Regions from separate parts of the Paenibacillus sp. sgz302114 genome, predicted to be linked through region 3. Evidence: a T-box and tRNA genes for the amino acid it is inferred to sense, from the RefSeq annotation. Region 3 holds a T-box; the other regions hold tRNA genes.
What was found. The T-box of region 3 lies ahead of leuS (leucine--tRNA ligase). A T-box ahead of a tRNA ligase gene usually reads a tRNA of that ligase, here a tRNA-Leu.
Positions count from the first base shown of each region.

Region 1 (10,190 bases), on a different contig from region 3:
AGCTGATTGCGAGAGACGGTGCTGTATGCTGAGATTGAGCCTGCAGGGCAGAGGGCCGCTGCATCACCAATTATCAGAGGCTGCATTTATACAAGAGCTGCTTCATGGCATTCGAGTGCGGATCTCTGATTTGCTTGAAGTACATGACGATGCTGCCGAGCCGTGGTGCTGGGTGTATCAGATCGATGCGGAGTCCGGCGCTGAGCTTGATTATGAGATGATTGCAAAAGAGGATAGCTTCACCGGCGAGCTAATCCGAAGCAGCTTGTTCATAGAGGCAGATGAAGCTGCGCTCGAAGAACTGGCGAGTGAAGCGCTGCAGCCTCTGCATGCGAATGCAAGGCTGCGAAAGCTCGTTCGGCAAATGCAGGGGGAGCGGGCTCTTCAATGGCTCGCTAACGCAAGAGAGCTGGCTGCGGGACTGTTGATGGAGGATTCGCCATTAAAAACATCCGAAAAACAAGCAGAATCGGGGCTAGAGGGAGGCGATAAGGCATGAAGCTGCGGGGCTTGCATATTGATGGCTTCGGCAAGCTTAGCGATCGAGCGTATCGCTTCGATGCGCCTGTTACGATCGTCTATGGCCCGAATGAAGCGGGAAAGAGCACAATGATGAGCTTTATTCGCTCGATGCTGTTCGGCTTTGCGAGCAAAGGCAATCCGGCAGAGCGGCTGGAGCCAGTGAACGGTGGTCGCCATGGCGGGAGATTGTTTTTTGAAAATACCGCCGGGGTCCGTTATGTGCTGGAGCGCTTTGGAGAGGCATCCAGCAAAATCAATGTCCGAATCGAGCAAAATGAAGAAGTACATAGCGCTTACAGTGGGGCAACACTTTCAGCTGAAGTGCTTACACAGCAGCAGTGGGAGAGAATGTTTCTTGGCGGTGTCAACGAGCGTTTGTTTCGCGAGCTGTACGCCATTACGCTATCAGAGCTGCAAGCAATCGGGATGCTCGAAGGGGACGAGCTTGGTAAACAATTGTATCACGCCGGATGGAATGGCGGTGGCGCCATTGCAAAGACGGAGAAGCTGCTAACCGCGCAGCAAGACAGTCTGTATCGGCCTCGAGGCAGCACGCAGCAGATGAATAAGCTCGTGAGATCGCTGGAAGAGACGGAAGCGCAGCTGAGACAGCTGGAGGATGGAATCGCTGCGTACAATGCGCTATCCGAGGAATTAGCTGGCGCGGAAGCGGAGCTTGATCAGATCGATTGTCAGCTGCCAATGCTGCGCGAGCGCGAGCAACTGCTTGCGAGAGCGTGCGAGCTGTGGGAGATTTGGGTGGAGCGGCTGGCGCTGCTTCATGAGCAGGCGGCAATTGGGACTTCGATGCCTAGGCTCGCCGCGGATACGCGTTCTCGCTGGGAACTTATTGCGGCAGAGCTTTATCGCTTGAAGCAGGAGCTGGAGCAATCGAATACGATTGCGGAGCGGCTGCGTCGGGAATTTAGCACTCTGACTGTCGATGAAGAGCTGTTGGCAAGAAAGACTGAGATTGAGTCGCTTATGTTGTCGGTGGAATCCATGAACGCAGCTCGTCAATCGCTCGTTGAGCTGAGCGCAGAAGCGAGGGAAGATATTGAAGCTGTGCACCGGTTAATCGGCCAAATCTCGCCGGAATGGAACGAAGCCTCGCTGCGCTCGTTTCAGTCCGGTGTAGCGGAGCGGGAAGCGGTTCGGGTATTTCGAGCTGCGCTTCAGGAGCGAGACAAAGCACTCCGCCTAGCTGAAGCGGAGCTTCGTGCAGCTGCTGTGCAGCTGAAGGAAGCGGATTCGCAGCTTGTGGAGCTGGATGCGATTGGTGGACAAGCTACAGAGCAGGAGATAGAGCTGCTTCCTCAGACATTGGAGGCGCTGCGAAGCGCATCCAGACAATTCGAGGAAGCTTGGCATGTGCTTGAGCTTGCGCAGGTTCGCGCGCAAGCGGGTTCTGTTGCGGTGTCGCGGGGGCGTGTGCCTGACGCCGCGTATTGGGTTGCCAGCGGGGTAATGGCCGCTGGTGCTGTTTTGTTAGCCGCGGCAGGCCAGCCTGCCGCGGCAGCAGCCGCCGGTGCTCTGGCGGCTGCGCTGGCGGCACCGCCGCTGCTGCGCCTTGCGCAGCGGCAGCCGCAAGCCGCTGCCGCAGGCGCGCGCGCCATGGCTGCGCCGCCGGGCCGCGGCGGCCGCGCGCGGCGCGGGCGTGCGCCAGCGCTAGCGGCGGCAGCGGCTGCGGCGCATGCGCAGCCGCTTGCAGCCGCGCAGCGGCGCGTCGCGGCCGCGCTGCAGCAGCTCGCGCGCGAAGCCGAGCCGCTGCTGCACGGCCTGCTCGCGGCGAGCGCAGCGCCGCCGCAGGCGCTTGCTGCGGCGCACAGCGAAGCCGCAGCAGCGGCGCAGGGGTCGCCGCTTCGCGGCTGCTCCGGCGCCGCCGGGGGCGCAGCGCCGCTGCTCTCGCGCCTGCGCGCAGCGATCGACGCGCGGCAGGACGAGCTCCGCGCGAGCGCCAGCGCCGCGGAGCGCGCTCGCGAGCTCGCGCGCCGGCAAGCTCGGCTGCGCGCGCAGCAAGAAGCTGCAACAGCCGCGGCAGAGCACGCGGCCGAAGCGGCGGAAGCAATCGCGGCCAAGTGGCGCGATTGGCTAACGGCAAGGTCGCTTCAGGCGGAGCTATCGCCTGAAGCTGCCCTTGAAACATACGATCTCGCTGAGCAGGCCCAGCTTCGATTACAAGCCTATGACCGCGCCGCGAGCAAGGCGGCGCGAATCGAACAGCAGCTTGCTGATTTCGAGCAAGCCGTCTTCGGACTGTCCGAAGCGTTCCCGGCAATCTGTTATCGGGCGCACGGCGATGCTGCAGCGGCACTTCGACTGCTGCAGGCAGAGCTGGACAAGCAAAGCTTGCTTGAGCGGCAGAAGAGAGAGCTTAAACGTCAGCTAGCTGATCAAGAACTATTGCTTGAACAACAGAGCAAGCATGCCGAGGAACAAGGCAATAAACAGCAGCAGTGGTTCCAAGCTGCACATGCGGCTGATGAGCTCGAATGGCTCGATGCGCTGGAGCGCTCTGAGCGGCTTGCAGCGATTGAGAATGCACGATTCAAGCTGGATGCCCAGTTGACTGCGGGTTTAACAAATGCGCAGCGTGAGCAGCTTGAGAGCTGGTATACGATCTATGATGGAACGCAGCTTGAACGCATGAAGACTGAGGCTGAAGAGGAGTTGTCGCAACACGAGGCGCGAAACGTAGAGCTGCTGGAGCATGTTGGACGCAAGCGGCAGCGTATGGAGCAGCTTCTTCAAAACAGCGACAGGCAGCGATTGACGATGGAGCGCGAGCAGGCGACTGCAACGCTAGAGCAGCTTATTGACCGCTACGCTGTCTTGTCCTTCAGCATGGCGATGATTCGCCGTACGAAACGAGTGATGGAGGAGCAGCGGCAGCCGGCGGTTCTACGCGAAGCGTCGAGACTGATGAGCATCATGTCTGACGGCAAATACAAACGGATTTGGATGCATGAAGAGAAACAGGCTATCTCCCTGGAGACGGAAGGCAGCCGAATGATTGAAAGTATGTATTTGAGCCGAGGGACTGCTGAACAGCTGTATCTCGCCATGCGGCTCGCTCTTGCCGAAGAGGCCTCTTCATCCTCAAGCGCATTGCCGCTCATTCTCGATGATCCGCTTGTCAATTTCGATTACGGACGGCTGATCGGATCGGCAGCTGTTCTGAGGGAGCTGGCCGAGCGAAGACAGATCATTCTTTTCACCTGCCACGATCATATGCGGGACGCATTGCTAAGCGTTATCCCAGATGCAGCCATCATTGAACTTATAACATAGCCGCCTAGGCTTCACAATCACATTTAAGAGTTCTCCCGCCGTCTAGGCTTCCGGATCTCATTCACGATTTCACCTGCCTCCTAGACCGCTTATCTCTTTGTCGCTCCCACCCTACTCCCCAGCCGGAGGTCGCTGCCGGATGAGCAGCACCAGCCATCCGAGGCTGATTAGTCCGAACAACGGGTAGAGCGTCGAGAGCAGCGGACCGAAACCGATCTGGCTGGCAACGTAGCAGCAAGCGAGGGTTATAATCGTGAGCAGCGTCCGAGAGATTTTTAGCCGCTCCTGAAGCTGCAAGGTCAAGCCATAGATGTCCGCGATGAGCGTCGTGAAGATTTCTGCGAAGATCAGGAAGATATAGATCCACTGAATGCCATGCCCGAGCTCGCGCGCGATGCCGCCCATCGGGATGGCGTATTGCTGGATGCCAGGCATATAGACGGACAAGGCGATATGGCCAGCGATCAGCATGAAGCCGATGCCGATGCCGCCGACCCAGGAGCCGTATACAATCGTTTTACGGTCACGCATTTCCGCCCCGAGCGGAACAAGCACGGCTTGTGCCATAGAGAGATTGAACGCAGCATACAAGAACGGTGAAGCCCAGATCGAGAGCAGCGAATGATCGCTGCTTAGAAGCAGCCATCTGTCCGAGCCCGGCGTTTGCACCGTATCAATAATAATGAGCACGGTGAACAGAAGCATAATAGGTACGACGATGGCATTGACAGCCAGAATGGCATTCATTCCTTTGCGAAGCAGCAGGAAGCAGCCGAAGATTGTAATTAAAAGTCCTGACTGATAGGAGATATTCCAGTTTTCCGAGAATATTGAGCCTGCGCCTGCGAGCATGACGGCACATACGCCGAACAGCATAAGCAGCATGAAATGGCTGACCCATCGTCCGTAACGCTCGCCGAACAGCACTTTATTGACATCTTCATACGATTTGGCGCGGATATCGCTGCCAATAAGCATCATTTTGGCGCCAAGCCATACAAACATAAGGGTCGCCATTATAATGGTTATTGCACCAGGTAAACCGAACCGTGTGAAAAACTGCAATATTTCTTGGCCAGTTGCAAACCCTGCGCCAACAATTGTACCCATATACGTAAAAGCAATTTGTAGTACCTTGCTCGTCCGCTTCATCATCTAAGCCACAACCTCCTATTTCCCAAACGATACCTAATAACAAGGTATGTCCAAAGAGGGACGGGCATGACTATTATGACAGGTTAGCGAGTTGATCCTACTTTCATGAACATTGCAATTGCAGTTAGTGTCTTCTCTGCCTCACTTGCACTTATTGTTTGGCGACCTCGAGGCATTCATGAAGCTATTATTGCGCTAATCGGCGCGCTCCTATTATTCGCAGCAAGACTGCTTGCGCCTTCGGACGCGGCATATATATGGAGCTTTGTCTGGGACGCGACATTCTCGCTCATTGGCATTATGCTATTTACTTCGCTGCTGGATGCGAACGGCTTCTTCCGGTGGGCAGCGCTTCATATCGTACGAAGGTTTCACCATCATCAGTTAACGCTGCTTGTGCTGCTGTGCTTACTCGCTGCTGGCATTACGATCTTCTTCAACAATGATGGCACGATTCTCATCATGATCCCGATCGTGCTTGAAGTCACATCGCTGCTCGCATTATCGCGCAAGTCGAGGATCGCTTTTTTGTTAGGCGTCGGGTTTATAGCGGATACAGCAAGCGCGCCGCTTATGATGAGCAATTTGACGAACATTTTAACAGCCGATTTCTTCGAAATATCGTTTGGCGAGTATGCGAGAACGATGCTGCTGCCTGGCTTAAGCGCCATTGTCGGAACTGTAGTTGTAACGGTTGCCTATTTTGGGCGGAGTATTCGGAGAGAAGAACATAGGTCAGATGCGCCCCAATCGTTTCCCGTGCCGGCATCCGTTATTGGAAGTAGATCGCTGTTCATCTTATCGTGGGTGATTATGGCTGCAATGCTGGTGGGGTACTTTCTCGCGGAGCGGATACATTTGCCGGTGGCAGCAATCGCGCTCGGTGGAGCGGCGATTCAATGGGCGGCAAGCTTGCTTGCCCGGCAAGGGGATTTCCAGCGTACGGTAAGACAAACGCCGTGGCTAATAATCGTCTTCGCGCTGTCGATGAATCTGATTGTGTACAGCTTATATTTGCATGGCGCAATATCATGGTTTCCTGAGCTGCTTGAGCCTTTGGTGAAGCATGGTGAGTTCGTCGGAATCGTCAGTTCGGGGATTGTCTTCTCATTGCTGAGCGCGGCGGTTAACAATTTGCCTGCTGTCCTCGTGTCCTCGCTCTCGATCGAACATATGGCAGGACCGCATTACTTGCCGTTTGCAAGCCTCCTTGGAACTTCAGTAGGCGCGAAGCTGACCCCGATCGGGTCGCTCGCCACGCTGCTCTGGATGCAACTGCTCCGTAGAGGCGGCATCGAAATCTCCTGGCGGGAGTACGGCAAGTTAGGCTTGCTGCTGACGATGCCCATTCTGTTCGTTGCGCTTGTCACGCTTTGGCTAGTTTGGATTTGAGAACAGCTTAATGGAGAGAACCGTATTATTGGCAGGGTCAAGATCGAACTTCAGCAACGCACCGGTTCCTTTGTATGCAAGAACGCTCGCGGTTTGAATATCTGGTTTGCCGAGCGATTTAACTACAGCATTCTGGCTGTCGCCAACGATCAGCCCATTCAATCCTGTAGGTGTGCTCTTGTCAAATACGTCGACGAACTTGACCTTCTTATCGGCACCGTAGCCGACGGAGAAAGCGGCATATTCGGACACAGTGACGGACTCTTTATCATCATCTATCTTATAGTTGTCCGAAGGCTTGCCGAGCTTGCTGTCCCAAGTCGCTTTGGGGTCGCCGATGGCAATGCCGATGAGGTTAGGGGCTTTCGGGTCCCACTTCTTCTCGTTCTTCGCTGAAGGTGACTTAGCTGAAGCCTTCGTAGGGGTCGAGGTGGACTCTGTCGTTGCATCAGCAACTGTTGTCGCATCGTTATTTGAGGGAGTCTCGCCAGAAGTGGCATCAGCTGTAGATAGGTTTGTATCCAGCGCTTTTTGCGGACTGTCTGACTGCTCATTCGTTGAAGCAGAATTGATGCGGCTCACCACTGTATTATCGTTGTTTTCCTGTGAGAAATCGCCGGTGCCGAGCTGACAACCTGCCATGAGAAGTAGCAAGAGGCATGCTGCCCCGGTTAAAGCAGGTTTTTTTATTAAGTGTATCGAAATCATATCCATGTGCATTAGCACCACCTGTATGTTCTGCAGAACACGCTCTATTTGTCAGCGTTTCTCGTATCCAATTAGACGCTCATTTTGGAAGAAAGTTGCAGTGAATTTGTTTTGCATTGCTATTTTTGCACCTGTAAGTTGCACACCTCAGGGTACATATGGTAACTTTAACGGAAAAGATTTTTACGGTGGAGGTTTGGCGAATGGAACTGTTAAAAGAACGCATACTGCGCGAGGCTTCTATTCTAAATCAGGACGTCCTGAAGCTGGATGCATTGCTTAATCATCAGGTCGATCCGCTGTTAACGCAAGAGATGGGCAAGGAGTTCGCGCGCCTCTATGCCGAGACTCCGATTACGAAGGTCATAACGGTGGAATCCTCTGGTATTCCTGTTGCTTACGCGACAGCGCTTGCCCTTGGCGTACCGCTCGTGTTCGCTAGACGGAAGAAGACGCTAATCGCTGACCCGGATGCTTACTGCGAGCGCGTGCCTTCTTTTACGAAAGGAATTGTAACGGATATTATGGTTTCCCGTCAATTCTTAAATGCGGATGATACGGTCCTCTTTATTGATGATATTATTGCGAACGGCGATGCAGCGCGCGGCCTGATCAAGATTATAGAGCGCTCTGGCGCGAAGCTTGCCGGACTTGGTATCGTAGTGGAGAAATCATTCCAGTCAGGAGCGCGTACGATCCGCGAACAAGGAATCCGCGTCGAGTCGCTCGCGAAGATCTCCTCCCTGGACGGCGGTCAAATTCGCTTCGAATAATACCAAGATTCAGTATCTTTCCACGCGCTCTGATTTGACTTATAATGTTCATAAGTAATGGAGGGAGGCGTCAATATATGGGTAAACTTACAGCAGATTACTTAATTAGCAAATTGTCGGACGCGAAAATTCATTTCGAACGTGCACTCGACTGCAAGCATACTGAATTTGATGACTTGTACCCTTATATGATTGAGCACCCGCAGTTCTTCTGGTATAAACGTTATGTCGCATGGTCGGAGCTACTGACAATTGTGAAGCTTGCCGAAGAGCTAGAGATTGACTGGAAAGAACAGTTTTCCGAGAAGCAAACGGAGTATATTGCGAGTCGTGTCATGTCGTCCCGTGTGTTGGATGAATGGTATGAGACGAATGACTCCAAGGAGCATGTCGGTTAGCGAGAACGAGAACCGGAAGCCTCAGGGCAGGAGCAATCCTCCGCGCCCCTGAGGTTTTTTTATAACGATGAAGGATAGAGGAGTGGAATGCAATCGTGATTTCCGAAGAACAGCTGGATCAATACCGGATAGAAGGGATCTCACTCCGTGTCGTTCGTGACGGCATGGAGGCCAATGATGTGATGGGCATCGTCGTTGCCTGGGACGCAGATAGCGTCGTCATCCGTAAACGCAATCGTAAAGTGGTGAAGCTTAGCCGTGGCTATATTTATGAGCCGGTTACCGCGCCAAGAACGCAGCTGTAGCCATAGCACGAAGGGACGAAGCCACCCTAACCTTTAAGAGGAGCTCGCAGGCATCATGTTCTGGGAGTATTGCTGTGATACCACGTACCGGCTGCTGGATGCTATTCATCGTGGTTTTGAATCTGGTATTAAGAAATAAATAAAAAAGATAGGTTATCGGTTGACTTGTCATTTAGGATTATGGTATATTAATTTTCGTTGCTTCACTTGGAAGCAATCACTGCAAGATGCGGTCGTGGCGGAATTGGCAGACGCGCTAGATTCAGGTTCTAGTGTCAGCAATGACGTGGAGGTTCGAGTCCTCTCGACCGCACCATATAACAAACACAACTCTTCGAAGCTTTCGAAGAGTTTTTTTATGTTCTCATTATGCAATCCTGTTAGCCTAAAGAGTGCGGTATTCATATGCTGAGAGGACATGTAGCCGTTCTTCGGAATGATAAGGTGGCAAGCCCACTCCGGGCTAACGAATCGTATAGCGCTTAGTTAGTCGATTTCGACAGGTTAATTCGGCTAACGAACTGGGGGCACGTTATTGCCCTGATTTTGCTACCTAAATGGCTCAAAACTGCGGAATAACTTTACCTGAGTTCGTTAGCGACCCAAACTATCCAAAATTGCTCAAATAACGCTATCTGAGCTCGTTAGCGGGGGAGCAGGGCTGTGAAGATTCGTTGCAGTGGCAATGAGGTCCGACTTTCATTAACAATTCTTCGACTTATCCGAGGAGTTTTTCTTATGTCGTCTAAACGAGATTCCGCCAAAACCGCTGATGACCGCAATGTAGAATCCGGCATCATACCACCATCCGATGTTGTGGGCTTCATATACTCGGATGTGGTGTTTGAATATGCCGATAATGAGGGAGATAGGTGCAATCCAGCCGTGCCATATGCCCCAGAAGAATCCTGCGGGACGATCGGCGTTGTTGACGCCGTCGCCTGGCACACAGCCTGTTAATGTTAATACAGTTACAGTCAGCAGCATCAGGATGAATAGCGCTCTTACTCTTATTTTCATTTTCATATTCAGCACCTGCCTTTCTTTGTATGAATCTATTCATAAAAGGACGACCCCATGCACCTCGGTGCAGCTGATCGTCCCTTTTTCTTATCGCTATTTAGCTTCAACCTCAACAATGTCGTTGTTCGCGCTTTTGTTCACGACTTCTTGGTCAGGCTGCGCCTCTCCGTGTAATTTGTGGAGGTGTTGAATATGTGCCTTGCCCCAATCATTCATGGCCATAAGAACCGGCATTAAGCCCTTGCTGTGCTCGGTCATAGAGTATTCGACCTTCGGCGGAATTTGCATATAGATTTTCCGGTGTACGATATCGTGGTATTCGAGTTCCCGCAGCTGCGTCGTCAGCATCTTCTTCGTAATTTCCGGCAAAGCTCGCTGCAGCTCGCTGAATCGCATCGTTCCGTTCAAGAAAAGATGATACATGATCGAAGGCTTCCATTTGCCGCCCAAAATTTCCAGTACCTTTGTGAACTCACAGTTCTCAGACATTAGCTTAGGATTCTCCTTAGGTATCTTTTTGTATACTATGTCACATTAATGTGCCTACTTCTCAATATTGTCCCTAGAGGCTATTATACATCCATAACATACACGCATTCAAATTGAAGGCAATGTTGTTAAAA
Region 1 covers NZ_JBVYOI010000001.1:549,944-560,133, forward strand. Annotated here, with positions in the region: gene AC0LWF_RS02520 (metallophosphoesterase family protein) at 1-499, shown strand, start outside; gene AC0LWF_RS02525 (AAA family ATPase) at 496-3,813, shown strand; gene AC0LWF_RS02530 (YkvI family membrane protein) at 3,925-4,965, opposite strand; gene AC0LWF_RS02535 (ArsB/NhaD family transporter) at 5,074-6,360, shown strand; gene AC0LWF_RS02540 (hypothetical protein) at 6,346-7,014, opposite strand; gene AC0LWF_RS02545 (xanthine phosphoribosyltransferase) at 7,272-7,841, shown strand; gene AC0LWF_RS02550 (hypothetical protein) at 7,919-8,239, shown strand; gene AC0LWF_RS02555 (hypothetical protein) at 8,335-8,544, shown strand; tRNA gene AC0LWF_RS02560 (tRNA-Leu) at 8,774-8,860, shown strand; gene AC0LWF_RS02565 (hypothetical protein) at 9,247-9,570, opposite strand; gene AC0LWF_RS02570 (winged helix-turn-helix transcriptional regulator) at 9,661-10,056, opposite strand.
Region 1: it has a tRNA-Leu gene. The T-box ahead of leuS (leucine--tRNA ligase) is inferred to sense a tRNA for this amino acid. The anticodon was not compared.

Region 2 (10,190 bases), on a different contig from region 3:
AAGGGAATGGTCAATTTCATCGGTTGGTCAGAGTTGCTGGGAGCCATCGGTTTGATCGTACCATTCGCGACGGATGTAGCGCCAGTTCTCACTTCCATCGCAGCGATTGCACTCGCCGTAATCATGGTGCTGGCAATTGGCGTACATGCGAAGCGTAAAGAAAATCAAGCGATCGGAATGAACGTAATCTTCGTCGTGCTGCTTGTCATTGTTGCTGTTGGTCGCTGGTAGGAGGGGACTGCTATGATTTCACCTGTATTTCTGGCGCATGGATCGCCAATGACGATATTCGAGCAATCGGAATTTACTGCTTTTCTTAACCGTTATGGTAAAGAGAATCGTCCCAAAGCGATTGTAATCTTCTCCGCGCACTTCGAGAGCGAGATTACGACCATTGCCGCTACAGACGATGTTCATGAGATGGTATATGACTATTATGGGTTCCCGCCATCTTACTATCAGGTGCAATACCCGGCTAGAGGCTCGTCGATTGTCGCGAATATCGTAGAGGAACGGCTTCGCCGTCACAATATCCCCGTGCAGAAGAAGTATCGCGGGCTCGATCACGGCGTCTTTCCGATCATGATGCATGCCTATCCGGAAGCGGATATTCCCATTGTGCCTGTATCGGTTAACCCATTCTTGTCTCCGAGGGAGCATATCGCAATCGGCGAAGCTCTGCAGGGGCTTGAGAAGGATGGCATTCTTGTCATTGGAAGCGGGTTTCTGACGCATAATTTCAACGAGATTGATCGTGCAGGAGATGCTGCACCGCGGCAGTGGACTGTGGAATTTAGAGATTGGATTCGCGAGAAAGTACTGGCACGCGATATCGAATCGCTCAGCAAGTACGACACGCTGGCTCCGCATGCAAGACGCGGCGTTCCGCGAGCAGAGCATTTTGTGCCGCTGCTCATTGCGCTCGGGGCGAATACGCCGGGCAATGATATTCGTGTTCTGTACGATACGATTGAGCACGGATCGCTAAGCACGCTCAGCGTTCAGTTCTAGTTAGGGCGATCTGAATTTTTTCGGGAGTAGTGTTGACTTCACGTTAGTGACCGTGGTATATTAATTCTCGCCGCTTCTGAAGAAATGAAGAAGCTGCATATGAGATTTGCGGTCGTGGCGGAATTGGCAGACGCGCTAGATTCAGGTTCTAGTGTCAGCAATGACGTGGAGGTTCGAGTCCTCTCGACCGCATTACATGTAACACTAAAGCCCTTCAGATGATTCTGAAGGGCTTTTTTTTGTTTATACGAATTGATGATACTTCCTTTTTTTTGATATAATTGCCTCTACACCATAATCTGGTTCAACCAAAGGGAGAGTTACAGTGACTGAGAACATGTTGAAGTGCACGTCAGGCAATCCGATATTTGCAGGCTGGTATGCAGACCCTGAAGCTAGAATTTTTGATAACAAGTATTGGATTTATCCGACTTATTCCGCCCCTTATGAGGAGCAGACTCATTTCGATGCGTTCTATTCCTCGGATCTGATTGAATGGACGAAGGTTGATCGCATTCTCGAAATGAGCAGCATTTCGTGGGCGTGGAGAGCGTTATGGGCACCATCTCCGATTGAGCGCGGCGGCAAATATTATTATTATTTTGCGGCGAATGATATTCAGAGCGATGATGAGATCGGTGGCATTGGCGTAGCGGTAGCTGACCGGCCCGAAGGCCCTTATCGCGATGCGATTGGGAAGCCGCTTATTGATAAGTTCCACCACGGCGCTCAGCCCATCGATCCGCATGTCTTTATCGACGATGATGGAAGCGCATACTTATACTACGGCGGCTGGGGACATTGCAATGTCGTGAAGCTGAATGAAGATATGATCAGCATTGATAACTTTGAGGATGGCGATACGTTCAAGTCCGTAACTCCGGAGCATTTCGTTGAGGGGCCATGCATGATTAAGCGCGATGGCTTCTATTACTTCATGTGGGCGGAAGGCGGCTGGGGCGTGCCGGATTATTCGGTCGCGTACGCAAAAGCAACGTCGCCGCTTGGGCCGTTCGAGCGTGTAGGGAAGATTTTGCAGCAGAATCCGGAGGTTGCAACAAGCGCGGGGCATCATGGCATGATTCAAGTGCCTGGCACAGATGAGTGGATTATCGTCTACCATCGCCGCCCGCTTACGGAGACAGACCGGAATCACCGAGTCGTCTGCCTGGACCGCATGGAGTTTGAGGAGGATGGAAGCATTCGCCCTGTACAGCTGACGTTCGAAGGCGTTAGCGCGCGACCAATCGGAGATTAGCAGGCAGGCAGCGAATACAGCTCATCCACACCAAATGATTGCTATTTTCATAGATTAGCATTATCTGGCGATGGAAGGAGTTGTTGAACGAATGACACAAGTAATCTATTATAACGTGAGTGTACCTGCAGTTGTTACTGACCAGGTGCATATCGAAATTCCGCTTATGCCTGAGAAAGTAATTCTGGCTGAGCTAGGCATCTTTGTTGCTCCGCATTTCCCGAATAACCGTGTTGAGCTGAATGCCACAGTTGGTGTTGCAGGCGAAGGAGACAGCGTGACGCAATTGTTATTCCGCGTGTTTCGTGGCACTCAAGAGATCTTCTATGCCCTGCAAGGGGTGGAACCAGGCTATGAGAGAAACATGATTGTCAGTTTCCAAGTGATCGACATTAATGTATCTGCTGGCGCACACGGTTATTCCTTGTATGTGGAAAGATTGACTGAATCCGGTGCTGCAGTTATTGGTCCGATTAACCTCAGCGCAACTGTCTATGCAGTCTAACTCGAAATACAAAGCAACTGAAGAAGATGGGGATCAGCGATGATCCTCATCTTTTTCTTTTGCCCGCCACTCGCAACAAATACATAAATTTACCTATTCACACAAACAATGAAGGAGAGCGAGTATTGATACAACGAGAGGAACGTGTGCAAAATGACCCAGATGAAGCGGGCGAAATGGACAGGCTTATGCGGCATAATTGCTGCGAGCATGCTGCTTCTGCCGATTGGCGGCATTGCTAAGGCAAGTATACAGAGTGAATTGAAAGGCAACCGCCAGGTAGCCATTGTCATTGATGATTTCGGCAACAACATGACGGGAACGCCAGAGATGATGGAGCTCCCGGTTCATTTTACAGTGGCAGTGATGCCGTTCCTGCCGACGACGAAGCAGGATGCAGAGCTTGCGCATAAGCTCGGTCACGACGTGATCGTCCATATGCCGATGGAGCCGGTGCGCGGCAAGCCGGAGTGGCTTGGTCCTGGCGCGATTACAACCGCAATGAGCGACGAGGAGATTCGCAAACGCGTCGAAGAAGCGATTAGCGCCGTGCCGCATGCCGTCGGGATGAACAACCATATGGGCTCCAAAGTAACGGCAGATGAGCGGGTCATGCGCGTCGTGCTGTCCGTCGTGAAAGCGCATGGCATGTTCTTCCTCGACAGCCGAACAACCTTTAAGACGGTGCTGCCGAAGCTGACAGCAGAGCTTGGCGTACCTCTATTATCGAATCAAGTCTTCCTTGATGATGTATACACGGCCAGTCATATTTCGAAGCAGGTCGGCATTCTGCGGAAATATTTGGAGAATCATGACAGCTGTGTCACGATCGGCCATGTCGGCCCTCCGGGCAAGCTGACAGCTTCGGCGCTTAAAGCGAGCATTCCAGGGATGAAGCCGAATACAACGTTCGTCACTTTATCACAGATGATCGTTCCGTCAGCGGAGAAGGATATAATTCCGCACCCCTGAGTTGATCGCTTCTGCAAGCTGAACCTGCTTGCGAGGATCGATCAGCATTTCACGGTCGCCTTCGTGACTGAGAAATCCCAATTCTACGATGACGGCGGGCTGCTTAACGACGTTCAGCAGATAGAAAGGTTTGCCAACGCGCGGAAGTGCCCCCGTATTCTGTTTGCGGTTCAGCGCATCCTGGATGCAGAATGCAAGCAGCGCGCTCTCGCCCTCATTCTGATGGAGAACGAGCGGTCCGTGCTCCGTCTTGTCAGGCGCCCAATTGACATGAATGCTGACGAGGATACGCGTCTGGATTTCTTTGGTCAATTGGCTCCGCTGCGACAGGTCGCGTCTATGCCTTGAGCCGGCGGGGTTCCATCTATTGTCGTCGCTTAGCGCGTAGTCGGCATCACGGTTGAGAATAGCTTTAATGCCGCTTGCGCTTAGAAGCAAATAGAGCTTCTTCGCAATCGCGAGGTTGATGTCTTTCTCCAGCACATGTTCGTGATGAGCGCCGCCGTCAATGCCGCCATGTCCGACGTCGATCAGCACTTCCGCGCTTGGCAATGCCCGCTGGTAATCAGGCGGCAGCACTTGAGTGCTGGTATACTTTGCCGGTGCATCCAGCGGATAAGCGTCGGCGGCACATAATGCCGGCTGGGAGGAGCTAAGGGCGAGAACCGTGCAAATCGGTAAAATGAGTCGCATCAACTTTCGGTGAATGAGATCTACTGACATTGTTTATGCCATACCTCCAGTTCCAGAAGACTTTAGGTTAGCGTGGCACAGTCCGAGGAAACTCATTCATGTTTGAAAGAAATGATTAGCGGAGACACTGTAGATAAGCAATTCACAAGGGAAAAGGAGTGAAACGTTATGGCTGTTGAAAAACCGGAAGATTACATTAAGTTCCTTACAGGCAAAGCGATTAACTTCATTGATACGCCAATGGATACGCGCAGAGAGAATCGCCAAAAAGCCAAAGCAGCAAAAGAGCCTTGGCTGACACGCTGGTTCGGTATTGGCGGATTAGGGGTCATGCAGTTCATTAAGTCATCGTCTCGAGATCAGAGCAGCGAAGAACGTCCTGAAATACCTGATTTACCTGATTTACCTGATTTACCGGTAAAAATGACCTAAATCGTTCATCGTCGCCATCGGGATGTAGCGCGACCCTTCATAATCCACTTCAACGAAGATGGACGAGCTGTTCCACCTGTGATAGCCGATAGCGGGGAATACGAAGAGCACCGTCTGGCGATACAGCTCCGCGGTATAGCGGATTTGGCTCATTTGATCTAAATATTCCGGGAGATGCAGCCGAACTTGATCGTACGATAGAGGAGCTTTGGTCAACCAGGGCATACGTTCATACGGATCGAAGCATTCATTGACTCGCACCCCGGATACGGCGGTGAGCGTCTGTGCTTGCTTCTGCAGCTTCGCGGACTCAGCTGCTGACTGTTCGTCCCACATTTTATTGTTAATAGGCAATGCTTCCGCTGTCCATGCGTCCAAATAATAGGTTCCGCCAGTTGCTGTTGTCCATTTCCAAACAGCGAGCACCGGAGAGAGGTAAAGCCGTTCCAGATGGAGCGGCTTTTTTGTGGCTTCAGCGAATGATGTAATCAGTCCTTGACGGATCATGGAGCGATATAGGGTGTTCGGATCAAAGGCGGGATGATTGCCAGCTCCGTATTCCCCAAGCGCAAATCCGCCGTTCGCAGTTGCATTGACGATCATATAGCCAACAGGTTGATGATTGACTTGAAAGGTAACCAGCCATCCGTGCGTGCCAGGGCCAATTGGGACGATAACAGGAGTTGCATTCTTCCACGCTCCGAACCCTTGCTGCTTGGATAATGTGTCTGACCATGCTTTCACTTGCTGCTCTAGCTTCGACTTCACTTGGGCAGGTGCATGAATGACGCGAGCGGTGGCCGCGGCGGCTGAGGCTGATGCAGAAACCTCATTATTCATCAAGAAGATAGCGGAGACAAGTATGGCCAAAATGAGGATAAGGCGCCGTAAGCTGTGCAATATGCATCACCTGCTGCTTCCTTGAGATTTGACTTGCCTTCGTGCATTCGATCCTGACACCGTCATTGTAACGAAATGGGGCGAAAAAGGGTGTAGGAACCTGTCAAGCGGCATGGACAAGCATCGTTCTATTTTTGCCGGATGGTTGGGTCATACCGCTGTTCTTGTCGCATCATGCTGACCTGTACGATTCAGCCTATTCCTTGCAAGTAGAAAATGCCGCAATTGATGGCGGAAGCCGTCACGCGCGGCTCGTACTGCCAGCGGATCTCATCCCGTCGGCGCTCGAATTGCTCCGTAATTTGCGGTTTATTCTCTTCCTCGGCAGATTCCAGAAGCGGCTCGTAGTAGTGGTTGATCGTTTCGAGCTCTTCGTTTAACCGCTTGGCAGCAGCAGTTGCCCATGAATAATCGTAATTCCGCAGCTTTCGCTCGAGCGTCTGCTCCGCAATGGCGGCTGCTTTGACAAGTGTGAACGCGTTTTTGGCTGTATGCACATTCGGCGGCAGCTTAGGCGTCATGCGGTATTGCAGCAGCCGGTCATGGAACTGCTCGATGCATTGCCCTGTAGCTAGAGAGATGCCGAAGGAGTGGATTTCTTCGCGTTTCATATCGCAAGCGAATTCGACCTTCATATTGACACCTAACCACGCGCTGTATGCGGTGGAATCGAGTGGGTGGTTGCTGCGCTTATCCGGCTCCTGGAAAAGACACAGGTAGCTGCCGCCTTGGCGGGAAGAATCGAAGAGCTGATTAAGCCGTCTTGAGCCAAAATAAAGATCCTCTCGCGGGACGCGAATGTTCGTGTTCAATGTGCCGTGAATGTAGCCGAAGGAGCGGCCGAGAACGGCCTCGGTGGAGTTCGGCGCCGGCGCTGTCTGCGCGGCTCCGACTGCTCCATCAGCTCCGCTTGCCCCGGTGCTGCTGGGAGAATGTTGCTGGCTTTGCGAAGCTTGTGTCAGCGCAGCCATTTGATTGTCGTACTTCTGCTTATCAGTTACGAGCAGCAGCGACATCGTCTCAGGCTCTGCGCCAGTGCGATCGACGAAGCTCCAATAATAGGGGCGGTTCGTCAGGTCACGATCAGCCTTCGGCGACAGCTTGACCTGAAAGTGGGCAGGCGATTTCTCCACGATATGGCAGCCGGTAGCATCCAAGTACCTCTGCACGAATTTTTGAATTTGACGTTCGTTCATGGTCTCACCTCGATTGTTTGGCCAACGGCATTCATAACGGAGTTGATTGCGCTCATCTCATCATCTTCTAGCTCCACTTCATCGCGGATGCGGCTGAGCGAGTTTCCGAGATCGTCAATTTGCTTGCGCAGCAAATCGCCATTGCCGCCGGTCTCCAGCATAAGCCGGGCAAGCCGCTGCTCCAGCGATTCGGTCTTCTCGAAACGTTCGAGAATATGATCCAGCTCGCCGATGACTAGCTCGAACAGATTGATTTTCTCATGAAGCAGATTGACGATATGTTCTTCGATTGTACCCACCGTGCACAGATTATATATCCGCACATCGCTGGTCTGGCCGAGTCGATGGACCCGTCCAATTCGCTGCTCCACCCGCATCGGATTCCACGGCAAGTCGAAGTTGATCATATGGTGGCAGAATTGCAGATTAATGCCTTCGCCGCCCGCCTCGGTTGCGATAAGAACTTGAGCGCGGCCGCGGAATAAGTCCATCATCCAATCCTTCTTGCCTCGGTTCATCCCGCCACGGTACGGAACCGCAACCATATTGTTGGCGCGGAAATACTGAAGCAGGTATTCCTGCGTCGCCCGGTATTCTGTGAAAATAATTACTTTGTCATTCATCTCGCGGACAAGCTCCATCGCTTTCTCCGCTTTCGTATTGGAGGTGATGGTGCGAATGACTTCGACGAGCTCCCAGATCTTCGCGCGATGCGGAGAGTCCTCCGGCGTCTTCTTGAACATATTGACGAGCGTGACGAATACGGCGTCGCGGCTGCTGCACACCTCGCGCTGCAGTGTGACGAGTGAAAGTAGGCTCGACAAATCTCCGTCTGATTCACTTGCGCGATCCCGGACGAATTTCGTCACGCCATCATAGAGCGCTTGCTCCTCGGCCGAGAGGTTCAGCGGAATATTCTTCACGATCCGTTTCGTGAAGTGAATATCGCCATCGCCGCGACGGTTGCGGATCATGACGGTAGACAGCGCCTCGTGCAGCTGCTCCTCGTTCTTCGGCAGCCGCTTATCGAGGACGAAGTTCGCGGCGAATTCATTCTGTCCGCCTAGCTGACCCGGCTTGAGCAGCGTAATCAAGTTATACAGCTCGTCTAGATCGTTCTGCACGGGCGTTGCCGTCAGCAGAAGGCAATATTTCTTGCGGAGCTGGTTAACGAACTGGTAGTTGGTTGTTTTCTTGTTCTTCAGCTTATGAGCCTCATCAATGATGAGCACGTCATAGTCCTGTGCAAGCAGCCGTTCACGGTGCGGTTCACGCTTCGCAGTGTCCATCGAAGCGACGACGACATCGTTGTTCCAGGAATGCTCTTTCTTCTGCGCGACAGCCGAGATGCCGAATTTGCTGTTCAGCTCGCGTACCCATTGCAGCACGAGAGAGGCGGGAACGAGAATAAGTGCCTTCTTCACTAAACCTCGCACGATATATTCTTTCAGTACGAGACCGGCTTCGATCGTCTTGCCAAGGCCAACCTCATCGGCAAGAATGGCTCGTCCGCTCATCTCATGCAGCACCTTGCGCGCTGTCGAGATTTGATGCGCCATCGGCTCGAAGGAAGGGAGGCTGCGCAAGCATTGCAAATCATCGAAACTTTCAATGAGCCTCGACTGTTCAGCTTCAATCGCCAGCTGATACATCGTCCAATCGTCCCACGGGCCGTTGCGGTCAACACGATCCTGCAGATTGTGAAGCCAGGTGCGGTCAAATTGTAAATCAACGCTCGAATGCAGCTTGCGTTTGACGGCCGGAGCCTCTTTTATGGGGTCGTTAGTCGGTTGCATGTGCTTATCGGACTCCTTTCAGTGACCAGGCTAAGCTTAAGAAAGCTTCACCTATCTAGTAGTATGGCCTTTAAGTATGCTTTTCATAAGGAAGGAGAATGGCGGGGGATGAGCAAAAGAAAAAGACCCTCAAATGGAGGGTCTCTCGTGAACATTTATAGCTTCTGAAGCTTCGAAGGATTGTTGATCTTATAGCGGACAGGATGCTTGGTCAGCTTCTTCTCCACGATTTTGCACTCGAACGTAATGGTATGTCCGATTTCGAGCTCCAGCTTCTTCAGCGTCGCGCTGTAGCTGGACCATGCATCTCCGAGCTCAATGGCAGGCTCCGTAATAGAAGCCGCTTCATATATGATGACTTCATCCTCCGTTTCAGTGAAATTGTTTGGCACGGTCGTGAATTCCTTCACCGTAGCAGTCATTTTCACCTTCTCTTCGGGCAGCTGCAGCTTAGGCGCTTTCTCCTTCTTCGCTGCTGCTTTCTTCTTCGGCTCTGCCGGAGCAGGAGCTTCGGTTGCGGCTTCAGCTTCTGCAGCCGCCGCAGCCGCATGAACAGCGGCAGTCTCAGCCGATTCCACAGCCGCTTCAGTCGAAGCAGATGCCGTTTCGCTGACTGGAACTTCTTGTTCGCCGGCAGTCTCATCTGCAGCAGCGACTTGTCTCGCGCCGAAGCTTGCGGTCTGCATTTCTTTCAAATAGGAAGGGTGAATGCAGTGCTGTTGTTTATTATCAAATTCAAGTACTGCCGTCATACTGTCGACGTAGCCGACAATGGAGCAGGTCGTGTTAAGGCCGCCGCCCTTATATGCGAAAAGTTTCGTCTTCGTAGCTTTCTCGGATAATAAGCCCCATTCTTTACATTGCTGGATTTGCTCATCTTCGCTAGCGAAGGGAGTGTAAGTGATGGGCGCGATCATGAACGTATGTACCATAAATTCTCCGCCTTTCGATATTGATACAACAACTTAGTTTACCATGTTTTGCGCGCTGGATATACGTTTTCTCTATTGAATAAATAGTTGTTAATATGTATATTTATACAATATCTATGGAGGTGAACGTTATTGAACATGAACATGGTAGAGTTGATTGAGGAACTAACGATGAATGCGTGGCCGTCCCTGCAAACCGTAGCTTATGAAGGTTGGCTGCTAAGGTTTGCTACAGGATATACCAAGCGCGCGAATTCGGTTCATGCGATGTATGGCGCGAGCAAGGACGTGGCTACACTTGCAGCGCGTATCGAAGCATGCGAGGCATTTTACAAGAGAGAAGGGCTGCCTGCAATCTTTAAGCTGACTCCGTTATGTCCGGACCTGCTTGACGCTGAGCTTCAGAAACGAAATTATGCCATAGCTGACCCTTCGCGTGTTATGCTATTGGAAAGTCTGGAGCATTTGCCAGCGCCGCACTTAACTCGTATTGTC
Region 2 covers NZ_JBVYOI010000001.1:560,282-570,471, forward strand. Annotated here, with positions in the region: gene AC0LWF_RS02575 (DoxX family protein) at 1-231, shown strand, start outside; gene AC0LWF_RS02580 (DODA-type extradiol aromatic ring-opening family dioxygenase) at 244-1,011, shown strand; tRNA gene AC0LWF_RS02585 (tRNA-Leu) at 1,120-1,203, shown strand; gene AC0LWF_RS02590 (glycoside hydrolase family 43 protein) at 1,349-2,269, shown strand; gene AC0LWF_RS02595 (exosporium protein C) at 2,361-2,774, shown strand; gene AC0LWF_RS02600 (divergent polysaccharide deacetylase family protein) at 2,928-3,746, shown strand; gene AC0LWF_RS02605 (N-acetylmuramoyl-L-alanine amidase family protein) at 3,714-4,469, opposite strand; gene AC0LWF_RS02610 (YqzE family protein) at 4,608-4,871, shown strand; gene AC0LWF_RS02615 (hypothetical protein) at 4,851-5,771, opposite strand; gene AC0LWF_RS02620 (YqhG family protein) at 5,963-6,967, opposite strand; gene AC0LWF_RS02625 (DEAD/DEAH box helicase) at 6,964-8,763, opposite strand; gene AC0LWF_RS02630 (hypothetical protein) at 8,919-9,695, opposite strand; gene AC0LWF_RS02635 (GNAT family N-acetyltransferase) at 9,834-10,190, shown strand, end outside.
Region 2: it has a tRNA-Leu gene. The T-box ahead of leuS (leucine--tRNA ligase) is inferred to sense a tRNA for this amino acid. The anticodon was not compared.

Region 3 (10,190 bases):
CGGCGAGCACCGCGGCAACCGCGATGTGTATGTCGTCGGCGCGACGAATGTCGGCAAGTCGACGCTAATCAATCGTCTTATCCGCGACTACAGCGACTTGGAGCGAGAGCTGACGACGTCGCGTTACCCAGGAACGACACTTGATGCGGTACACATTCCGCTGGATGACGGCAAAGATATCATTGATACGCCGGGGATCGTCTACTCGCATCGGATGACGGAGATCGTTCCGCGCGACGTTCTGGGCGCATTACTGCCGGATAAACCGATCAAGTCGCTCGTGTATCAGCTGAACAGCGGTCAGACGCTGTTTGTCGGCGCGCTTGCGCGGTTTGATTTTATCGAAGGGGATCGTCAATCGTTCACCCTGTATGTGTCCAATGCCTTGCAGGTGCACCGGACGAAGCTGGAGCGGGCGGACGAGCTGTACGCCGATCATAAAGGCGAGCTGCTGGCGCCTCCATCGAAGGAGCAGCTGGAAGAGATGCCGGCATGGACGCGTCACCGTCTGACAGTACGCAGCAATACAGAGACCGACTTGTTCATCTCTGGCCTTGGCTGGATTCACGTGAACGGCGCAAGCGGCGCCCTTATCGACATTCATGTGCCGAAGGGCATTCGAGTGATCATGCGCGATGCACTGATTTAATCCGAGAGAAAAGATCATCCATATGTTTAGGGGAGAGTGAACGTAAAGGATGGGCAACAAGGTAGACAGCCATACGGTGTTATTCAGCGTCATCGGCGATCCGATTCGGCATTCCAAATCGCCGATTATGATGAACCGGGCGTTCCGGGAACGCGGGATTAATGGGATCTACACCGCTTTTCATATAAATGCTGATCGGCTTGGCGATTTCGTAGCTGGTGTCCGTGCGATGGGCATCCGCGGCGTGAACGTCACAATTCCGCATAAGCTAGACATTATGCCGCTGCTGGACGAAATCGACGAAAGCGCGCAAGTGATTGGAGCGGTCAACACGATCGTGAATACGGACGGTCACTTGAAAGGCTACAATACAGACGGCATCGGCTATGTCCGGTCGCTTAAAGAAGAAGCGAAGTCTGATCTTGCAGGCTCTCATGTGCTCATCATCGGCGCCGGCGGGGCGACAAGAGGTATTCTTTATGCGCTCGCTCGCGAAGGTGTCGCGTCCATTACGATCTCGAATCGTACAGTTGCCCGTGCAGAAGAGCTGGCTGCCGCATTCCGTGGACTTGTTCCGGTAATCCGGGCTATCGGCCAGGATGAACTCCAAGCGGCTTGCGGGCATAGTGATATTATTATTAATACAACATCGCTCGGCATGTTCCCGAATGTGGATGAGACGCCGATTGACAGCTCGTGGCTGAAGCCGGACACGGTAGCGAGCGATCTGATTTATAACCCGCTTACGACGCGTTTCCTCAAGGAAGCAGCGGAGAGAGGCTGCCGGATACACGGCGGACTTGGAATGTTTATTTATCAAGGCGCTTATGCCTTTGAATATTGGACGGGACAGCCTGCACCGGTAGAAGCGATGCGAGAGACAGTGCTTGAAGCGCTGCAGCAGTCCAAAAGCTAAATTGACGAGAGAAGGAAATTTCACATGCTAACAGGTAAACAAAAGAGTCATCTGCGCTCGCTGGCGCACCATTTGAACCCGATTTTTCAAGTAGGCAAGGAAGGCAAGAACGAGAATCTGATTCGTCACATCGAAGAAGCGATCGAAGTGCGCGAGCTGATCAAAATTTCTGTGCTTAACAACAGCATCGAAGACCCGAAAGAAGTTGGCGAATGGATAGCAGCTGAATCCGGCTGCGAGCTTGTTCAAGTTATCGGCAAGACGATCGTGCTGTACAAAGAAAGTAAAGATCATAAAACGATTGAACTGCCTTAAACCACCGAATCAACAGCAGCCGCAAGGGATGTTCCCGGAGCGAAGCAGCATTACTTTTAAAGAAAAAAGGTTTGCGCGGTTTTACATAATGTTCGCTCAGCGAGAGGAGACATGAACTTGATAAAAGTCGGTTTTATGGGCGGCACGTTCGATCCCATTCATTATGGCCATCTGCTCGCTGCCGAATCGGCGCGTGAAGCATGCGGCCTAGACGAAGTTTGGTTTGTTCCGGCCGGCCATCCGCCGCTTAAGGAAAACGCTCCTCTTGCTGACGGGGCTACCAGACTTGAGATGGTGTATCGGGCGATTGATTTTCAGCCGCATTTTCGCGCTATGGATATCGAACTGGAGCGAGAAGGCACCAGCTACACGATCGATACGATAAAAGAGTTGAATGAACTGTATCCGGGGCGGGAGTTCAGCATTATTATCGGCTCGGACCGCGTCAACGATCTGCCGAAGTGGCATAACATTCAGGAGCTGGCGCAGCTGGTGCGCTTCATCGGCGTAACGCGCGGCGGTGAGGACATGGAAGTTAACGAGCTGCCGGATTATCTCAAGGACAGGCTGACAGTCGTGAAGATGCCGCTGTTCGAGCTGTCCTCGACGGTTATCAAGGAGCGTATCGCGGCAGGCCGTTCGATTCGGTTCCTCGTACCGGAGAAAGTCTATTCGTTTATTCGAAGGAATGAACTCTATGAATCGTGATGAACTGATGGCTTCGGTCAAAGCGGAAATGCCTGAACGGAGATGGACGCACACGCTCGGCGTGATGGAGACGTCAGTGCTGCTCGCGGAGCGGTTCGGCTGTGATCCGGTTCGCGCGGAGCTGGCTGCGATTCTGCACGATGTCGCGAAATATTGGCCGACCTCGCGGATGGAGACGATTATTCGGGAGGAAGGGCTTCCGAGCGATCTGCTCGAATATGACAAAGAGCTCTGGCATGCGCCGGTCGGTGCTTTCATAGCAGCACGTGATTATGGCATCGAAGATATTGAAGTGCTGGATGCGATCAAATACCACACCTCCGGTCGCGAACGAATGACGTTGATGGACAAAATCGTCTGTCTCGCCGATTATATGGAACCCGGTCGTGATTTCCCAGGCGTGAATAAAATAAGAGAAATAGCCGAGCATAGTGTGGAAAAGGCGCTTATTGCAGGGTTTGATTCTACGATTTCTTACTTGCTTCAGCAGGGAAAGCGGATTTATCCGCTAACCGTTGCAGCTCGGAATGATTTAATACTTCAATTACGGGAGGCTGAGTAATGACAGTAAATCCAGAGGAACTTCTGAAAGCCGTTGTAGCAGCGGCGGAAGATAAGAAAGCGCATAACGTGGTGGCGCTGGATTTGAAGAACATTTCGCTCGTCGCAGACTATTTTGTCATCTGTCACGGCAATTCGGATACACAGGTGCAGGCAATCACGACCGAAATCCGCAAGCAGGCGGAAGCGCGTGGCGTACGGGTTCGCGGCATCGAAGGTGCTGATACTTGCAGATGGGTGCTTGTAGACATCGGCGACGTTGTTGTTCATGTATTCCATCGCGAAGAGCGCGAATATTACAACATCGAACGACTATGGTCCGATGCGAAGGTCGTGGAATTAGCATGAGTCTCGTAGCAGGCACAACGCAGAATTTGAAGCTGGCCCGCGAGGTTTCTCCTTACGGCTACTTCATGACAGACGGCGAGAACGAAGTGCTTATGCACTATACCGAGCTCGTCGGCCACCGTCCGCAGATCGGTCAATTCTATGATGTATTTCTATTCTTCGATTCCGAGGACCGCATCGCTGCGACAATGAAGAAGCCGCTTATCCAATTGGGAGAAGTGGCTCGTCTTAAAGTGGCGGATATTCATCCGCGTATAGGCTCATTCCTTGAGATGGGACTTGGCCGGCAGCTGCTGCTGCCATTGTCCGAACAGCCTGAGCTGAAGGAATTGCGTCCAAAAATCGGCGATGAGGTGCATGTTATCCTCGCGCACGACAAGATAGGCCGTCTCGTTGCAAAGATAGCTTTCGAGGAAGAGCTGGCTGAGCTTGCTTTTCACGCGCCATCCTCGTGGCATAACACGTGGGTGGAAGGCTGGGTAACGAAGACATTGAAGATCGGCTCGTTCGTCATGATTGACGGCGGCGTGCTCGGCTTCGGCGCGTACGGCTTAATTCCAGCTGACGATCGGACAAGATTGCTCCGTCTCGGAGAGCGCGTGAAAGCCAGGGTAACGTTCGTTCGTGAAGACGGTCGCGTCAATCTGTCGATGCAGCAGCGCAAGGAAGTAGGCCGCATGGAAGATTCAGACCGGCTTCTAGCATTTTTGAAAGAGCGTCCGAATGGCGCAATGCCTTACTCTGACGCGACTACAGCGGACATTATCAAGCAGAAGTTCGGCATTAGCAAGAGTGCCTTCAAGCGCGCGCTAGGCAAGCTGATGCGCGACGGTATTGTAACGCAAGAAGGCAACTGGACGAAGCTGACCGAGCAAGCCGCTGCGGCTGAGAAGCAGGAGGGCTAACATGGAAGCCTATCGGCAGTTTGCCACTGTCTATGATCGGCTGATGGCGGATATGCCGTATCCAGAGTGGCTGAAGTTTGCGCAAAGCTGCTGGCAGCGATATGGGACGCCGCGTACGGTTGTTGATCTCGGCTGCGGGACAGGCAGCATCGCGATCCCGCTTGCAAGGCAAGGCTATCAAGTCTATGGGATCGATTTGTCCTCGGACATGCTGACGATCGGCCAGAGCAAGTGGGAAGATTCGGTTCGCAGCGACGGACCTGCGCGAGGGACGATTACGTGGCTGCAGCAGGATATGACGGAGTGGGAGCTTGGCGAGCAAGTCGATTCGGTCATCTCCTTCTGTGATTGCGTGAACTACTTAACGGAAGAAGAAGATGTCGTTGCCGCGATAGAAGCGACTTATCGGGCGCTAAAGCCGGGCGGCGTATTTCTCTTCGATGTTCATTCGCAGGCAACGCTGGATCGTTATGCGAGCGAGCAGCCTTTTGTTCTTGATGAGCCGGATGTGGCGTACATATGGACGTGCGAGCTTGATGAGGAGCGAGGCGAAATCGAGCATCAATTGACGATTTTCGCCCGTGAGGATTCGAGAGGCGTCAGCTTCGCTCGCATTGAAGAAACTCATGTGCAGCGTGCCTACGATGCCGCGTGGCTGCGGGAAGTGCTGCTAGGTGCAGGCTTTTCTCAGGTCGAGCTATATGCTGATTTCTTGCTGGAGCCGGCAACGGGCGATGCAGAACGACTGTTTTTTGCAGCGGTCAAGTGATCATGCTGTCCGTTTTAGGCGCTTTTCCTTGACATGGTAAGATAGGATTAATTATAATCGAACTATCTATTTTTCCCTGCACAAAACGAATTTCGTCTAACCATTAGGAGATGTGTCGTTTTTGCTTATATGGTGTTGAAGAGGAGCAGTAGCTTCAGCAGCGTCTGGATCAGAGAGCCGGCGGTAGGTGCAAGTCGGACCAGCGTGAAGTGAACTCGCCTTGGAGCCGCACGTGAACAGCTTATTTAGCTGCCAAGCGTGCCGTCTCGCCTGCGTTAAAGGCATAGAGTGAGCAGCGGTAAAGCATACCGCTTGCTAACTAGGGTGGTACCACGGGAGCATAATCCTCTCGTCCCTAGCGATTACGCTAGGGGCGGGAGTTTTTTTATTTTCTCGGCAAGACTAGTTTGTTTAGTGAAATGGGAGGCATATTTATGACACAGGAGCGCCAAGAGCAACAGGGTTATAACCCGCTCGTAATTGAGCCGAAATGGCAACGGTATTGGGATGAGTTCAAAACGTTCAAAACGACAGAGGATGCAGGGAAGCCGAAGTTTTATGCACTCGACATGTTCCCGTATCCGTCCGGTGCAGGCTTGCATGTAGGCCATCCGGAAGGCTATACCGCTACAGACATCGTGTCGCGTTATAAGAGAATGCGCGGCTACAACGTCCTTCACCCTATGGGCTGGGACGCGTTCGGCTTGCCAGCAGAGCAGCACGCTCTGGATACAGGGGAGCATCCGCGTGAAATTACGGTCAAGAACATTAACAATTTCCGTCGCCAAATTAAGTCGCTCGGCTTCTCGTACGATTGGGATCGCGAGTTCAGCACAACGGATCCGGATTACTACAAATGGACACAGTGGATCTTCATCCAGCTGTTTAACAAAGGTCTTGCTTATGTAGCTGAAGTACCGGTTAACTGGTGTCCGGCGCTTGGAACGGTACTTGCGAACGAAGAGGTAATTAACGGCCTTAGCGAGCGCGGCAACCACCCGGTTATCCGCAAGCCGATGCGCCAATGGGTGCTTCGCATTACGGAATATGCAGAGCGTCTGCTTGAAGATTTGGAAGAACTGGACTGGACGGAAAGCATCAAAGATATGCAGCGCAACTGGATCGGCAAATCGAAGGGTGCAGAAGTGACTTTCGCAATTGATGGTCATGATGCTTCGCTCGTTGTGTTCACAACGCGCCCGGATACGCTGTTTGGTGCTTCGTACTGCGTACTTGCTCCAGAGCATGAGTTGGTTGAAGCGATTACGACTGAGGCGCAGCGCGCTGCAGTGAAGGACTATCAAGAGACAGCTGCGCGCAAGAGCGATCTGGAACGTACAGACCTGAACAAGGATAAGAGCGGCGTATTCACAGGCGCTTACGCGGTTAATCCGGTTAACGGCGCGCTCGTGCCGATCTGGATTGCTGATTATGTGCTTGCAGGCTACGGAACAGGCGCGATTATGGCAGTTCCTGGTCATGACGAGCGCGACTGGGAATTTGCGAAGCAGTTCAATCTGCCGATCGTTGAAGTAGTCTCCGGCGGCGACGTGAGCGAAGCCGCTTATGCTGGCGATGGTGCACACGTGAACTCCGGTTTCTTGAACGGGCTTAGCAATGAAGAAGCGATTGCGCGTGCCATCGAATGGCTCGAAGCAGAAGGCAAAGGCCAAGGCAAAGTGACGTACCGTCTGCGCGACTGGCTGTTCAGCCGCCAACGTTACTGGGGCGAGCCAATTCCAATTCTTCACTTGGAAGATGGCACAATGAAGCCGGTCCCAGACGATCAATTGCCGCTCTTGCTGCCCGACGTGGAACAAATCAAGCCTTCCGGAACGGGAGAATCTCCGCTTGCGAACGTAACGGAGTGGGTGGAGACGGTAGATCCTGAGACGGGCATGAAAGCTCGCCGCGAGACGAACACAATGCCGCAATGGGCTGGCAGCTGCTGGTATTACCTGCGTTTCATTGATCCGCATAACGAGAAGGAGCTATGCTCCAAAGAGAAGCAGAAGGAATGGCTGCCGGTTGATCTGTACATCGGCGGCGCCGAGCATGCGGTGCTTCACTTGCTGTATGCGCGCTTCTGGCATAAAGTGCTCTACGATATCGGCGTAGTCGATACGAAGGAGCCGTTCTACAAGCTCGTGAACCAAGGTATGATCCTCGGCACGAACAATGAGAAGATGAGTAAATCCCGCGGCAACGTCATTAATCCAGACGATATCGTGAGCGTGTACGGTGCAGATACACTGCGTATGTACGAAATGTTCATGGGTCCTCTCGAGGCGACGAAGCCTTGGAATACGAACGGCGTAGAGGGCATGTATCGCTTCCTCGGCCGTGTATGGCGTTTGTTCATTGGCGAGAATGGCGAGCTGTCCGAGAAGATCGCCAATGTTGAAGGCGCGGAAGCGTTCAAGCGTACTTGGCACCGCACAGTGAAAAAAGTGACAGACGATTACGAGAATCTGCGCTTTAACACTGCGATCAGCCAATTGATGATCTTCGTTAACGACGCGTACAAAGCGGAATCGCTGCCTCGTGAAGCGATGGTGAGCTTCGTACAGATGCTGTCGCCGCTTGCGCCGCATATCGCGGAAGAGCTGTGGTCGAAGCTTGGGTCTACCGATTCGCTCTCATATGCAGCTTGGCCTACGTATGAAGAGAAGTTTACGGTTGACCAAGAGGTTGAAATCGTCGTGCAGGTGAACGGTAAAATCATAGATAGGATCTCGATCGCTGCTGATACAGCTGAAGCAGAGATGGAGCGGATAGCGAAAGAGTCGGAGAAGGTCGCTGAAGCGATTGCCGGCAAAACCGTTCGCAAGCTGATCGTTGTTAAAGGCAAGCTTGTTAACATCGTTGTCGGCTAAACGGCTGATCAAAGGTTGACATGAAAAAAGAGGTGAACGACCTCTTGGCGCAAAGCATGCGCTAAGGGCCGTTCACCTCTTTGCCGTATAAAGAGACGGATACGCGCTCCAGGTCCTCTTCATATTTGGCATGCGTGACGCGGATTAGTCTGTTGAACACACAATCGAGTTCGTCGTTCAGCAGGGCAATTGCTTGTGCCGTGATGCCGCCCGGCACACAGACGCGGCTCTGCAGCTCCTCCGGCGTCATGCCGCCTGCTGTGAGCAGCTGACCCGTGCCGAGGAGCATTTCGGAGGCGACGACTCGCGCCTGATCGCGATGGAGACCGGTTTCCTCAACCGCTGCGTCGATAAACCGCTGCAGCAGGAAGGCCATGATTGCGGGGCCGCAGCTTGAGAGATCCGAGACAACGCGCTGATGCTGTTCTTCAATGGGGAGCGGCTCGCTGATATAAGAGAGCAGTCCGTTCAGGCGAATGATGTCGGCATCGGTCATCCGGTTGCCGTACATGCACAAGGTGACGCCGCTGCACATGTTGTTGGTGATGCTCGGAATGACTTTGGCGATTTTGCAGCTGAGTGCATCTTCGAGCTGCTCGAGCAGCACGGGACTTGTAATGGAGATGACGAGCTGGTGAGGCAGAACGACATCGCGAATTTGGTCCAGTACCGCCTTGAACTCCATCGGCTTGATGCATAGAAAGATAACATCTTGATCGATGACCGCATCGCGATTCGAAGGGACAGCTTGCAGGCCGGGATGGCGGTCGGCGAGAGCAATTGCTTTTGAGTAAGTGCGGTTGCTGGCGGTGATTTGCGATGGCTTCAGCGCTCCCGATCCAATAAACGTATCGACGAGCAAGCTGCCCATGCTCCCAATCCCGATAAACCCGACATTCATCGCAATCCCTCCTCAAGGCAAAACATAAGTATTTCGATCGATCGCTCTTACTACGGTATGCAAGGCGGCAAGGCCAACATGACCGAATGGAGCATAAAAAAGATTTTGTCAGTCGAAAGGGGCTTCCTTTATGGGGATGAAACCGAGAAGCAATAAGATTAATCCGCAGAAGCTGCTTATCATTGTGCTGCTCGTTGCAGCTGTCGTGCTGGTATGCACCGCTTTGTATCAACCTGAGAGCAGCGGGCAGCCTGGCTGGGAGGCGGTGAATGATCAGGTTGAACGCGCGCTGGGACCTCAGGAGTCAGCAGAAGTGAAGGACCAGGAGACGGAGAAGGATAAAGCGGTGTCTGGTGGTGCTGTTGGTACGAGCGAAAAGAAGAATGATGCGCATGAGGTCAAATCGAGTGAGAGTGTTGGCGGGAGTATAGCGGCAGGAGCGGATAATGCGACATCGCCGACGGTTATGGATGGCAAGGTCGATATTAATCATGCGACCGCGGAGCAGCTGGATACGCTTCCGGGAATTGGAGCTTCGAAGGCGAAGGCTATCGTAGCTGATCGAGATCAAAACGGTGCGTATCATAGTGTCGACGATTTGCTCCGAGTGAAGGGAATTGGACCAAAGCTGCTTGCGAAGCTGAAGTCTTTCATTGTTCTGCAGCCCTAATTATGCGACAATAGAAAGAATTACTTATTAATGATCATACGTTTTGGAGCCCGTACATGTGCCAAAGCCGATGCTTTCGAAGTGAGCTTTTGTGCTTGCAAGATGCATATTCAGGCGCCAACGCACAAAACACTCAGGGAGGCAGACGAGTAGAAATGGCAAGGAACACGCAGGATAACATGCGCAAAGACTGGGACACCTATTTTATGGACATCGCGTATATGGTATCGACACGCTCCAGATGCCCGCGCAGACATGTCGGAACGGTGCTGGTGCAAGGGAAGAAGCTGCTCGGTACGGCATATAACGGCGCGCCGATGGGAGTCTCGGATTGCTCCGAAGACGGCTGCATGATTGTAGAGGAATATGAGTTGCAGGTAGATGGCGAACAGGAACAAATGATCAAGAAGCAGCGCTGCATACGCACGATTCATGCGGAGCAGAACTTGCTGCTTTTCACGGATCGGATCGACCGGGAAGGCTCGACCGTCTATGTGACGGATCAGCCGTGCTGGACATGCGCCAACATGCTGGCCAACAGCGGCGTCATCGAAATCGTCTATCACCGCGCC
Region 3 covers NZ_JBVYOI010000003.1:535,749-545,938, reverse strand. Annotated here, with positions in the region: gene yqeH (ribosome biogenesis GTPase YqeH) at 1-649, shown strand, start outside; gene aroE (shikimate dehydrogenase) at 699-1,565, shown strand; gene yhbY (ribosome assembly RNA-binding protein YhbY) at 1,590-1,880, shown strand; gene nadD (nicotinate-nucleotide adenylyltransferase) at 2,001-2,588, shown strand; gene yqeK (bis(5'-nucleosyl)-tetraphosphatase (symmetrical) YqeK) at 2,578-3,150, shown strand; gene rsfS (ribosome silencing factor) at 3,150-3,497, shown strand; gene AC0LWF_RS11730 (CvfB family protein) at 3,494-4,402, shown strand; gene AC0LWF_RS11725 (class I SAM-dependent DNA methyltransferase) at 4,404-5,171, shown strand; T-box leader at 5,298-5,531, shown strand; gene leuS (leucine--tRNA ligase) at 5,606-8,047, shown strand; gene comER (late competence protein ComER) at 8,109-8,948, opposite strand; gene AC0LWF_RS11710 (ComEA family DNA-binding protein) at 9,079-9,618, shown strand; gene AC0LWF_RS11705 (deoxycytidylate deaminase) at 9,774-10,190, shown strand, end outside.